3 regions of the Agrobacterium fabrum str. C58 genome follow, and region 1 is predicted to be linked to each of the others. Evidence: predicted binding sites of a transcription regulator. Region 1 holds the regulator's gene; each other region holds the start of a gene.
The links. The regulator PhoB, encoded in region 1, activates phosphate uptake and scavenging genes when phosphate is short. The targets are predictions, from matches to a motif close to TGTCATNNANCTGTCAT.
Positions count from the first base shown of each region.

Region 1 (4,279 bases):
AGACCATGACACAGACAACGACCCATTCGCATATTCTGTCTGCCTATGATGATGAACTGAAGTTTCTGACGCGTCGTATCGCCGAAATGGGCGGTCTTGCCGAGCAGATGTGCGGCGACGCCGTGCGTGCGCTCGTGAATTCCGATGCTGCGCTCGCGCAGAAAGTCATTTCGGACGATACCATTCTTGACCACGCTGAGCGCGAAATCGGCGACAAGGCGATTGTCACCATCGCCAGACGCCAGCCGATGGCGGCTGACCTTCGCGAAATCATCGGCACCCTGCGTATTGCCGCTGACCTGGAGCGCGTCGGTGATCTCGGCAAGAATACCGCCAAGCGCGTCATTGCGGTTGCCGGAACCGGCGTTCCGCGCAAGCTCGCCCGTGGCATCGAGCATCTGTCGGAACTGGCGCTGGTGCAGCTCAAGGAAGTGCTTGACGTCTATTCCACCCGATCCGCCGAGAAGGCCAATGCCATCCGCGAGCGCGACGAGGAAATCGACGCCATGTATACGTCGCTCTTCCGTGAGCTTCTGACCTACATGATGGAAGATCCGCGCAATATCACCACCTGCACGCATCTTCTGTTCTGCGCCAAGAACATCGAGCGTATCGGCGACCACGCCACCAATATCGCCGAGACGATCTATTACATGGCCACCGGCAGCCAGCCGGAGGGCGAGCGTCCGAAGGACGACAGTTCCAACACGCTCGGTTCGGTGACCGAGTAACAGACAGGCAGAGGCTTGTGCGGAGTTAGCATATGGTGCCGAAGATTGCAGTTGTGGAAGACGAGGAAGCGCTGAGCGTCCTGCTTCGTTACAATCTCGAGGCTGAGGGATACGACGTCGACACGATACCCCGTGGCGACGAGGCGGAAATCAGGTTGCAGGAGCGTATTCCGGATCTTCTCATCCTGGACTGGATGCTGCCTGGCGTCTCCGGCATCGAACTTTGCCGGAGGCTCAGAATGCGGCCGGAAACGGAACGCCTGCCCATCATCATGCTGACGGCGCGTGGCGAAGAGAGCGAGCGCGTTCGTGGCCTTGCCACCGGCGCCGACGATTATGTCGTCAAGCCGTTCTCGACGCCGGAACTCATGGCCCGCGTCAAGGCCATGCTGCGCCGGGCGCGTCCCGAGGTTCTGTCTTCGGTGCTGAAATGTGGTGATATCGAACTGGATCGCGAGACCCATCGCGTTCACCGCAAAAGCCGCGAAGTGCGCCTCGGCCCGACGGAATTCCGCCTGCTGGAGTTCCTGATGACCTCGCCGGGCCGGGTGTTCTCCCGCTCGCAATTGCTGGATGGCGTCTGGGGCCACGATATCTACGTCGACGAGCGTACCGTTGACGTGCATGTCGGACGCCTGCGCAAGGCGCTCAATTTCTCCCATATGCAGGATGTCATCCGCACCGTGCGTGGTGCCGGATATTCGATGGAAGCCTGAGAGGAACCGAACTGACGGTTCCTTTCAGCGCGACATACTCCAAAATCGAAAGGCCCGAAACCGGAATGGTGTCGGGCCTTTTCATTTTGAACCTTCCGCAAAGACGACAGCATCATCCCTTTGACAACTTGCCGATGGCTCGCAGAAATCCGGATTGCCGGGCGAAACCCGACGGCGGTGAGGAAAGCCTTGACGCTCTGCTGTCGCTGACCGGGAAGCGCGATACTTTTGTCACAAAAAAACGGGCCCGAAAGCCCGTAGTTTTTGAGTGTCAAATGCGTGCCGCAACACTCAAGCCTTACGGCGCTCGCTAACCGGCTGGTAGGCGAGCTTCGCATGGAACTTGCAATAGGGCGAAGATTCCAGCGCTTCACAACCGCAGAAATGGAAATCATCTTTCAAGGGGTCGCCGACCGGCCACTTGCAGGTGCGCTCCGTCAGTTCCGTCAGCGTCAGGCGACGGGAAATCGGGGTGACGACGTTTCTGGAAGGAACGTAATCGAGAACTTCTGCAGTCTCGACGCCGATCTCTTCCTGAAGAGCCGTTGCCGCGTTGGAACGCGTCAGGATCCGGGCCGGTGCCGTGCCGACACGACCGGCGAAATTCGTCGCGCGCGGGGCAGGGGCGGCGGCGCGCTTGGGCGCGGAACGCGCCGAAGTGACCGGACCGCCGGCCTTGACGCGTCCCGGCAGATTGAGACGGTGAACCTTGCCGATAACGGCATTACGGCTGACACCGCCCAGCTGCGCTGCTATCTGGCTGGCGCTAAGTCCCTCGGCCCACAATTTCTTGAGTTTCTCGACTCGCTCGTCTGTCCAGTTCATGCCGCTTCTCCGCTTTTCGCGTGTATTGTCGGCAGAATCCCTCTCCGCCCCGCGGGCGTGCCGCAAGCGTGGTTTCCGCCAGATTTTCGGTGACTAGTTCCGCCGCAATGCAGTCTAGTAATTAGCGATTAACCTAGTGCCAGCCCGACTCCGTGGCAAGAGTCGGGGGAATCATCTGGAATCGATTTTCCGGTTTTCCCCAACTTGCTGGTGAGTTGAGTCTGAAAGGCAACACCTTGGGCCTCGAAAGCTTCCATCTACTACTGCTTGAGACGCCCGGCAAATGCGGACTTTTGTTGACATCGGCAGGCGAACTGACAATAGTGCCGGTGCCGCCGCAAGGCGGCATTTTTGATTTTCAGGCGAGGGATAACCCTCAGAGCCTATTGACAACCGTCTGACAGCGCGTCCGCGCAAGGAGTGATACAGCCATGGCCGAAGCCGCCGCGCCATTGTTCGATACGTTTGCAAGAGCCCCCCTGCGCTTTGAGCGAGGCGAGGGCGTCTGGCTTTTCACGGAAAGCGGCGAGCGATATCTGGATTTTGCGGCCGGCGTTGCGGTCAACTCGCTGGGCCACGCCCACCCGCACCTCGTGGAAGCGATCAAGACCCAGGCCGAGAAGGTCTGGCACGTCTCCAACCTCTATGAAGTGCCCGGACAGGAAAAGCTTGCAAAGCGACTGACGGAAGCGACATTTGCGGACAAGGTCTTTTTCACCAATTCCGGCGCGGAAGCGCTGGAATGCGCGATCAAGACCGCGCGCCGTTACCATTATTCCAAGGGACATCCGGAAAAGTTCCGCATCATCACATTTGAAGGCGCCTTCCATGGCCGCACGCTGGCGACGATCGCCGCCGGCGGCCAGCAGAAATATCTCGAAGGTTTCGGTCCCAAGGTCGAAGGTTTTGACCAGGTGCCGTTCGGTGATGTCGATGCGCTGAAGGCTGCCATCACGGCCGAGACGGCCGCACTTCTGATCGAGCCCATTCAGGGCGAGGGCGGCATCCGCGCGCCGGCCAAGGAATTCCTGCAGCTGCTGCGGTCGCTTTGTGATGAGCACGACCTGCTCCTGATTTTCGATGAGGTCCAGACCGGCGTTGGCCGCACGGGCAAATTTTTTGCCTATGAGCAGACTGGTGTCGCGCCTGACATCATGGCGGTTGCCAAGGGTATCGGCGGCGGTTTCCCGCTCGGCGCGTGCCTTGCAACGGCGGATGCCGCTTCCGGCATGACGGCCGGCGTGCACGGCACCACCTATGGCGGCAATCCGCTGGCCATGGCGGTCGGCAATGCCGTGCTCGACGTCGTTCTCGCTGACGGCTTTCTCGAAAAGGTCCGTGATGTCGCACTGGTTTTCCGCCAGGGGCTTGCCTCGCTGAAGGATCGTTATCCCGATGTCATCGAGGAAATTCGCGGCGAAGGCCTGCTGCTTGGCATCAAGGCCAGAGTTCCCTCGGGTGAGCTGCTGCAGGCCATGCGTGCGGAACATCTGCTCGGCGTACCGGCGGGAGACAACGTCATCCGCCTTCTGCCGCCACTCGTTACGACGGCGGAAGAGGCTCGCGAAGGGTTGGCACGCGTGGAAGCGGCAGCCGCATCCCTGACCGCCAAGCAGGCGAAAATCGCCTGAGGAAACAATAAAAGCGGGCCTCTTCCTGGAGGCTCGCGAGCATGGGATAGTTTGAAATGGCTTCACCTAAACATTTTCTCGACCTGTCGGCCGTTGGCCCGCAGGACCTGCGGACAATTCTTGACGATGCGCGCGCGCGCAAGGTCGCCACGAAGGCGGGAACGGCGGAAAAGCCGCTGGCCGGCAAGATGCTGGCCATGATCTTCGAAAAGCCGTCCACCCGCACCCGCGTTTCCTTCGATGTGGGCATGCGCCAGCTCGGCGGCGAGACCCTTTTCCTGTCGGGCACTGAAATGCAGCTCGGTCGTGCGGAAACGATCGGCGATACCGCCAAGGTGCTGTCGCGTTATGTGGATGCCATCATGATCCGTACCAC
Region 1 covers NC_003062.2:421,326-425,604, forward strand. Annotated here, with positions in the region: gene phoU (phosphate signaling complex protein PhoU) at 6-731, shown strand; gene phoB (phosphate regulon transcriptional regulator PhoB) at 764-1,447, shown strand; gene ATU_RS02050 (GcrA family cell cycle regulator) at 1,739-2,272, opposite strand; gene ATU_RS02055 (aspartate aminotransferase family protein) at 2,704-3,903, shown strand; gene argF (ornithine carbamoyltransferase) at 3,960-4,279, shown strand, end outside.

Region 2 (4,279 bases), on a different replicon from region 1:
GGCTAGCCGTGCGGCTGTCGCCGGCGATGAGGGCGGCGGCACCCGCCGCCTGGACGATCGGCACGATCAGTTCGGCCCATTTCTGGAAAGCGGCGTCATCCAGACCGTATTGCGGAATGATGACCGAAGCGACATCGCCGCCCCGCAATGCGTCTTCCACCTCTGTCACCTGCTTTTGCGCATCGTCCCTTTGCGGAACGATCAGGACAAGGCGGCAACGGTCTTCAACAATGCTCATCGTTTCGTCCATTTCAGGCAGAGGACGCTTATGGCGCGATCTGCACTCGTTTTCATATGACAAATCCGATAAACCGGACCGGCGAAAGGATCAACCATACATCCATGCTGACCGATTTTCATTTTTATCTCGTCGCCATCCCCGCAGTCGTGCTTGTCGGCCTTTCCAAAGGGGGACTTGGCGGCGCTCTGGCGCTGATGGGCGTGCCGCTGATGGCGCTTGCCGTTTCGCCTGTACAGGCGGCGGCGATCTTCCTGCCGATCCTGATCGTCATGGATCTTGTGGCTCTCTGGGCGTGGCGACACCATAACCACCGAGAAACGCTGCTCATCATGCTGCCCGGCGCCATCGCCGGCATCGCGCTCGGCTGGGCGACATCCAGCCTCATTTCCGCAAATGCCATGCGCCTTGTCGTCGCCTCGGTCACGATCCTGTTCGTACTGCGTTATTTCTATGAGAGCTTCAAAAGCCGCAGAGGCCAGGAAATACCGGCCAAACCGCAAAGACCGGCCGCCGCGACGCTCTGGTCCAGCCTGTCGGGTTATGCAAGCTTCGTCGCCCATGCGGGCGGTCCGCCTTTCCAGATCTATGTTCTGCCGCTGAAGCTCGATCCAAAGACCTATACCGGCATGAGCGTGCGTTTCTTCGCCATCATGAACGCGATCAAGCTCATCCCCTATTTCGCGCTCGGCGCGCTCGACGCCACCAACCTCAAGACCTCGGCCAGCCTGCTGCCGGTGGCCATGCTGGCGACGCTCGCCGGTGCAAGGGTGGTGAAATATCTGAAACCGGCCGTGTTCTACCCGTTAATGTATTCCATGGCGCTGATTGCAGCGCTGAAACTGCTGTGGGACGGACTGCCGTTCTAGACCCGGCAATAAAAAGCTCTGGCAGCAGGTTTTAGCCACCAGAGCTCAAAAGGCTCAGACCGCCGGCACTTCATTTGTCGAGGGCCGGCGATCTGGCATAAATCAATGTCTCGTTGAGGCCTTGAGCCTCTGCAGCTCATCCTTCAGGCGCAGTTTTCGACGCTTAAGGTCCGCGATCTCTTTGTCGTCAGACGACGGGGAAGCAAGAATACTCTCGAGCTCCTCCTCCAGAGCACCGTGTTTCTTTTCGAGCGATGCAATATGAGCCTGAATGGTCATGCGGCACGTCCTTCCTTTTTGAACCTACCTCCAGCTCTCCATCGCTGGAGTTTCAGGTTTACGACGGCAATGTGACATGGATCGCGCCGCTTGTCGAAGGCGAAATGAAGGCAATATGTGGGCAATTTGGTCGCAACGGATAACTTCCCGTTACCGCGATTTGATGATAGAGGCTCGTGAACGATCACATACGCGCCGGAGCTGATCCGGCGGCATAAAATGGGGATGACGAGATGCCCGATCAGGACCAGGCGGACATCAGGCTCACGCTGGCGCGGCTGCGCCAGGAGCATGAGGATTATGACGCGGCGATCAACGCGATGATCCAGACCAGCTGCGATGCGTTGAGAATACAGCGCATGAAAAAGAAGAAGCTGGCCGTCAAGGACAAGATGACCCAGATCGAAGATCAGGTCATTCCCGATATCATCGCCTGAGCCGGAGAGATTACGTGACAGCAGAAACGCCCCCCGTCGCCATCATCATGGGCAGCCAGTCCGACTGGGAAACCATGAAGAACGCCGCCGATACGCTGGATGCGCTCGACGTGGAATATGAAGCCCGCATCATTTCCGCCCACCGCACCCCGGACCGGCTTTATGACTTTGCCAATGGCGCAAAGGACGAGGGTTTCAAGGTCATTATCGCCGGTGCGGGCGGGGCCGCCCACCTGCCCGGCATGACGGCCGCCATGACGCCGCTTCCGGTCTTCGGGGTTCCTGTGCAGTCGAAGACCATGTCCGGTCAGGACAGCCTCTATTCCATCGTGCAGATGCCCGCCGGCATTCCCGTCGGCACGCTTGCCATCGGCAAGGCCGGTGCCATCAATGCCGCCCTTCTGGCCGCTGCGGTCCTGGCGCTCAGCGACGAGGACCTGGCCGACCGGCTGGATGCCTGGCGTGCCCGCCAGTCGGCTGCCGTCGCGGAATATCCGATGGACAGCGCCCAGTGACGAAAAACGTGATGGCAAAGACGAATAACCTGACCATCGGCATCATCGGCGGCGGGCAGCTTGGCCGGATGCTGGCCATGGCAGCGGCCCGCCTCAACCACCGCACCATCGTGCTGGAGCCGCAGGCCGATTGTCCGGCCGCGCAGGTTTGCAATGACCAGATCGTTGCGGAATATGACGACGAAAAGGCGCTTGCCGAACTCGCAAGCCGCTGCGATGTCGTGACCTACGAATTCGAAAACGTGCCTGTCGCAGCCGCCGAAAAACTCAGCGCCTCCGTGCCCGTCTACCCGCCGGCGCAGGCGCTCAGCGCCTCGCAGGACCGCTTGACGGAAAAACGCTTCCTCAATGGTTGCGGCATTCCGACCGCCGATTTTCGCGCCGTGGATAGCCAGGACGAGCTGGAAGCTGCCTTGACCGCCTTTGGCGGCAAGGGTGTGCTGAAAACCCGCCGTATGGGTTATGACGGCAAGGGCCAGCGTCTCTTCCGGGGCGGCGAAAACCTCACAGGCGCCTTTGCGGCGCTCGGCGGCGTGCCGCTGATCCTCGAAAGTTTCGTCGCCTTCGAGCGGGAAATTTCGATCATCGCCGCCCGTTTCCAGGACGGTACCGTCACCTGTTACGATCCGGCCGAAAACGTCCATCTGAACGGCATTCTGCACACATCGACGGTGCCGGCAGCACTTTCCGATGCCGCAAAGGCTGTCGCCGTGCAATCGGCCGAAAAGCTTCTCGCCGCGCTCGAGTATGTCGGCGTCATCGGTATTGAATTTTTCGTCCTGCCGGATGGTTCTCTGGTTGCCAATGAAATGGCGCCGCGTGTCCACAATACCGGCCACTGGACGGAAGCGGCTTGTGCGATCTCGCAGTTCGAGCAGCATATCCGGGCCGTGTCGGACCTTGCCCCTGGCAGCACGGATCGCCATTCCGATTGTGTGATGACCAATCTGATCGGCGACGACATCAACGACGTGCCCGCATGGCTGTCGAAAAAAGACTGTCTCGTGCATCTCTATGGCAAGACGGAAGCAAGGCCTGGCCGCAAGATGGGCCATGTGACCGAGCTTCTGCACACAGGAAAGGCCTAGTCTTTTAGGGCAAAGGCACGGCCAAGTGTTGACAGGCAGGGCTCAAACAGGTATCTGCCTGCCAACCGAAAAGAGCGCGCCCCGTTGCGCGCTTTTGATTGTTTGAATAGCACGGCAAAAGCCATGCAAAACTGCGGACCAGTAAAATGAAAATCAAGAATTCGCTTAAAGCGCTTAAGGCCCGTCATCGCGATAACCGCCTGGTTCGCCGCAAGGGCCGCGTTTACATCATCAACAAGCAGAACCCGCGTTTCAAGGCTCGTCAGGGCTGATTGATCGCGATTGCGGTTCGTGATTGAACGCGCGGATCACTTTGTTGACAGTGCAGAAGTTTGCATTTGATATTGGGCGCAGCCGGGTTAAGCTTTAACTCATGCGCCCAAATCATTTTTGCACGACTATTCTTCTTGCTCAGGGTTTCCTGTTTGCCGGCCTCCTGATTCCCGGAATGGCCGCCCTTGGTCATGCGGCGGACGGACAGCAGCCTGCTGCGGCAGAAGCCGCGCCTTCCCCCGCCAAAACCATCGACACCCTTTTCGCATCGCTGAAAAAAGAGCGCAACGCGGTCAAGGCGCGCAGCATCGCCAACCAGATCGCCGCCGAATGGAATGATTCCGGCAGCGCGACGGTCAATCTCCTGATGCAATGGGCAGGTGAAGCGGCGGACGAAAAGCGTAACGCGGCCGCCTATGATTTTCTCGACCAGGTGATTTTGCTCGACCCGAACTATGTGCAGGCCCCCTATCGCCGCGCCATGGTGCATTTCGCTGATGGCGATACCCGCAAGGCGATGGCGGACATCAACCTGACCCTGGAGAAGGAACCGCGCTATTTTCCAGCGCTGGCAAGCCTT
Region 2 covers NC_003063.2:834,560-838,838, forward strand. Annotated here, with positions in the region: gene ATU_RS17430 (thiamine phosphate synthase) at 1-238, opposite strand, end outside; gene ATU_RS17435 (sulfite exporter TauE/SafE family protein) at 343-1,107, shown strand; gene ATU_RS17440 (YdcH family protein) at 1,210-1,386, opposite strand; gene ATU_RS17445 (YdcH family protein) at 1,620-1,823, shown strand; gene purE (5-(carboxyamino)imidazole ribonucleotide mutase) at 1,871-2,338, shown strand; gene ATU_RS17455 (5-(carboxyamino)imidazole ribonucleotide synthase) at 2,350-3,426, shown strand; gene ykgO (type B 50S ribosomal protein L36) at 3,573-3,698, shown strand; gene ATU_RS17465 (tetratricopeptide repeat protein) at 3,800-4,279, shown strand, end outside.
Region 2: the regulator PhoB is predicted to act here: its motif matches at 1,447-1,463, upstream of ATU_RS17440 (YdcH family protein).

Region 3 (4,279 bases), 240 kb from region 1:
ATGCGCCAGCGCCTGCAGATTGCCCGCAACCTCGTCACCTCGCCGCGCCTTGTCTTCATGGATGAACCGACCGGCGGCCTCGATGTTTCGGTGCAGGCACGCCTGCTCGATCTCGTGCGCGGTCTCGTCAACGATCTCGGCCTTGCGGTCGTCGTCGTCACCCATGATCTCGCGGTTGCGCGGCTGTTATCCCATCGCATGATGGTGATGAAGGGCGGCGACGTCATCGAACATGGCCTCACCGACCGGGTGCTGGATGATCCGCGTGAGCCCTACACGCAATTGCTTGTTTCCTCCATTTTGCAGGTCTAGCCGCGTCGTTCCGAAAAGTGGTCCCCGGTTTTCGGATAAAATCACGCGCAGGAAGAAAGAACCCACCATGACGACGCCCCTTATCGTTTCAGAAGTCTTCAAAAGCTTCACCATGCATCTTCGTGACGGCATCGAATTGCCTGTCGTCCGCGATGTCAGTTTTTCCGTTTCGGGCGGCGAATGCGTCGTGCTCGGCGGCCCTTCGGGCATCGGCAAAAGCTCGATCCTGAAAATGCTCTATGGCAACTACGCCATCGACAGTGGACAGATTCTCATCCGCCATCAGGGTGAGGTCATCGATATGGGCAATGCCTCGCCGCGAACGATCCTCGATATCCGCCACCGCACCATCGGTTATGTCAGCCAGTTCCTGCGCACGGTGCCGCGTGTCGCGGCCATCGACGTCGTTGCCGAGCCGCTTCTGGCGCGCAAGGTTGCCGCTGAAGATGCGCGTGAGCAGGCGGCCATGCTGCTTTCGAAACTCAACCTGCCACGGGAATTGTGGTCGCTACCACCAGCAACCTTTTCGGGCGGTGAGCAGCAGCGGGTCAATATCGCCCGCGGTTTCATCACCGATCATGCGATCCTGCTTCTCGACGAGCCGACCGCCTCGCTCGACGCCACCAACCGGCGTGTGGTGGTCGACATGATCAGGGAGAAAAAAGAAAAGGGCACCGCGCTGCTCGGCATCTTCCACGACGAGGAGGTGCGCGAAGCCGTGGCTGACCGCATTCTCGACGTTTCGCAATTCTCTCCGCGGAAGGCAGCGGCATGAGTGTCAAGGTCGGTCTCGAACCCGTCATCCATGAAAGTGCCCGCGTCACCAATTCTTCGATCGGCCGCTATACCGAAATTTCGGAGCGCTGCCGCCTCGAGGAGGTCGAGATGGGCGACTACTCCTACGTCATGCAGGATGGCGCAATCTGGTGTGCCACCATCGGCAAATTCGTCAACATCGCCGCTTCCGTCCGCATCAATGCCACCAATCATCCGATGCAGCGGGCCACATTGCACCATTTCACCTATCGCGCCCGCAGCTACTGGGACGACGCCGAAGATGAAACTGACTTCTTCGCCGCCCGCCGCGCCAAACGGGTGGTGATCGGCCACGATGTCTGGATCGGCCATGGTGCGACCATCCTGCCCGGCATCACGGTGGGGAACGGTGCAGTCATCGGGGCCGGGGCGGTCGTTTCCAAAGATGTTGCGCCCTACACCATCGTCGGCGGCGTGCCCGCCCGGCTGATCCGCGAGCGTTTTCCCGCGGAGCTTGGCAAGCGCATGGATGATCTGAATTGGTGGGATTGGGACCATGCGAGGCTGCGCAGCGCGCTGGAGGATTTCCGCGCACTCGACGCCGAGGATTTCGTGGCGAAATATGGCGGATGAACTCCGCTTATCCCGAAGCAATTGCATTCCCGGGGCCATGTCCCGGGATTTCTGTTTGTCGGCTCCCACCGCATGACAAGCCTGACGAAGGTTTGTCGGCGAACCCCCCGGGTGTCGTATCTGTGAATTATGTAATATTTTCTTCATCAAACTGACACTCCCGCTTCACGCACCGCTGTTACGTCGAACCCCGTCAAAAGAAGATTGGACGGGGAAATGAGCTTTCACCTGAAGCAAGTCACGCGCCGTTTCGGCAAGCACACTGCGGTCGATTCCGTTGATGTCGAGATACCGCAGGGTCAGATGGTCGGTGTGATCGGACGCTCGGGCGCCGGCAAATCGACGCTGTTGCGCATGATCAACCGCCTCGTCGATCCGTCTTCGGGTTCCATTCATTTCAACGATACGGAAGTCTCGTCGCTGAAGGGTGCGGCGCTGCGCGCCTGGCAGCGCGACTGCGCCATGATCTTCCAGCAGTTCAATCTGGTGCCGCGCCTCGACGTGCTCACCAACGTCATGCTCGGCCGCCTCAACCACCGTTCGACGGCTCTGAGCCTGTTCAACATCTTCAGCCATGAAGAACGGCTGATGGCGATCGCCGCGCTGGAGCGCCTCGGCATCGAGCATGTGGCCATGCAGGCGGCGGGTACGCTTTCCGGGGGCCAGCAGCAGCGCGTCGCCATTGCCCGCGCACTGATGCAGTCTCCGAAGATGGTGCTGGCCGATGAGCCGATCGCCTCGCTCGATCCCCTCAATGCCAAGATCGTGATGGACGCGCTGCGCGACATCAACGAACGCGAAGGCATCACCGTCATCACCAACCTGCACACGCTGGATACGGCGCGCAATTATTGCGAACGCATCATCGGCATGTCTCAGGGTCGTGTCGTCTTTGATGGAACCCCCGCCGAGTTGACGGCTGCCGCCGTTACCGAGATTTACGGAACCGATTCTCAAGGCTCCGGCATCGACGAGACCATGACCTCGACCAGCATCAATATTCCCGGCGCGCAGCTTGCCGCGCGTCCGGTTCAGCAATCTGCCGGCCCCGAACCGCTCGCTCTCGCCGGGCTCTGAGGAACCGCTCAGCATCGTTTGCGCCCGCGTCAAGGGCCGACATTTCACAACAAACTCCGGCTCGCCGGGAAACAGGAGAAAGTCCATGTTGAAGAAAGTCCTTCTTTCGGCAGTCGCCCTTGGCGTTCTGGCCGGTTCCGCCATGGCTCAGGACGTCAAGGTTCTGCGCATCGGTCTCGACGGTTCCGAAAACGAAGCCGACCAGATCCGCAACACCAAGTGCGTTGCCGATGGCCTCAAGGCTGCAACCGGCGTTTCCGAAGTTCAGGTTTTCCCGTCGCCGGATTATAACGGCGTCATCCAGGGCCTGCTCGGCGGCACCATCGACATCGCCTCCATGGGCGCATCCTCCTACGCCAAGATCGCTCTGGCCGACCCGAAGGCTGTCGACCCGATCCTGACCACGGCCGGCGCCGATGGTTCGACCGGTTATTACACGATCATGGTTGCCCGCAAGGACAGCGGCATCAAGACGCTGGCTGATGCCAAGGGCAAGAAGATCGGCTTCGCCGACCCCGACTCCACCTCCGGCTTCCTCGTTCCGAACGTGGCTATCCCGAAGGAAACCGGCGTTCCGGTCAAGGAATACTTCTCCGAAACCGGTTTCGGCGGCGGCCATGAGAACCTCGTTCTCGCCGTTCTCGACAAGAAGTTCGACGTCGGCACCACCTTCGGTTCGGGCGTTGGCAAGTGGGAAGAAGGCTACACCGCCGGCAACCTCTACCAGATGGTCAAGAAGGGCAATCTGGACATGGACGATATCGTTCAGGTCTGGAAGTCGCCGCTGATCCCGAACGGTCCGCTGATGGTCACCAACAAGCTCGGCGACGCGATGAAGCAGAAAGTCGAAGACTTCTTCATGGAACTGCCAAAGAAGGACCTCGCATGCTTCCAGGGCTTCACCCAGGGCAAGAACACCGCCTACATCAAGGTCGATCCGTCCTTCTACCAGACGATCATCGACGCCCGTAAGTCCGTTATCGGCGGCTGATCCTCAGATCATATTCGGAAGCGGCGGTGCCTTGCGGCGTCGCCGCTTTTGCCAATAAAGGAAAAGCGGCATGGCGACCACACTGCACAATGGTACCCTATCACCCGAGGGGTTGAGCGCATCGTCCCGGACGGTCATGCGCCATTATCAACAGCAGCTTGCGACACGACGGATCTATACCGTCATTTCGCTCGTGATCTTTCTCGTCATCCTCGCCGCCTCCCTGAATTTCGCCAATGCGGCCAATTCAGGCAAGTTCTTCGAGCGCCTGCCCTATTTCTTCGATTTCATGAAGACCTTCGTGCCTGACAGTCCGCTGGAAATCTTCCGGGCGATGTTCGACCTGCCGTCGCCTTATGCGGACGGTTCGCTGAAATATAATTATGTCGCCGATCGCGTTTACATCACCGACGGTTTCTACATCCCGCACTTCATCTACCAGCTGATCATCACGCTCAATATCGCCCTTGTCTCGACAATCATCGGCACGAGTTTCGCCTTCGTGCTCTG
Region 3 covers NC_003062.2:176,982-181,260, reverse strand. Annotated here, with positions in the region: gene phnK (phosphonate C-P lyase system protein PhnK) at 1-312, shown strand, start outside; gene phnL (phosphonate C-P lyase system protein PhnL) at 380-1,087, shown strand; gene ATU_RS00835 (transferase hexapeptide repeat family protein) at 1,084-1,701, shown strand; gene phnC (phosphonate ABC transporter ATP-binding protein) at 1,918-2,778, shown strand; gene phnD (phosphonate ABC transporter substrate-binding protein) at 2,864-3,769, shown strand; gene phnE (phosphonate ABC transporter, permease protein PhnE) at 3,840-4,279, shown strand, end outside.
Region 3: the regulator PhoB is predicted to act here: its motif matches at 1,843-1,859, upstream of phnC (phosphonate ABC transporter ATP-binding protein).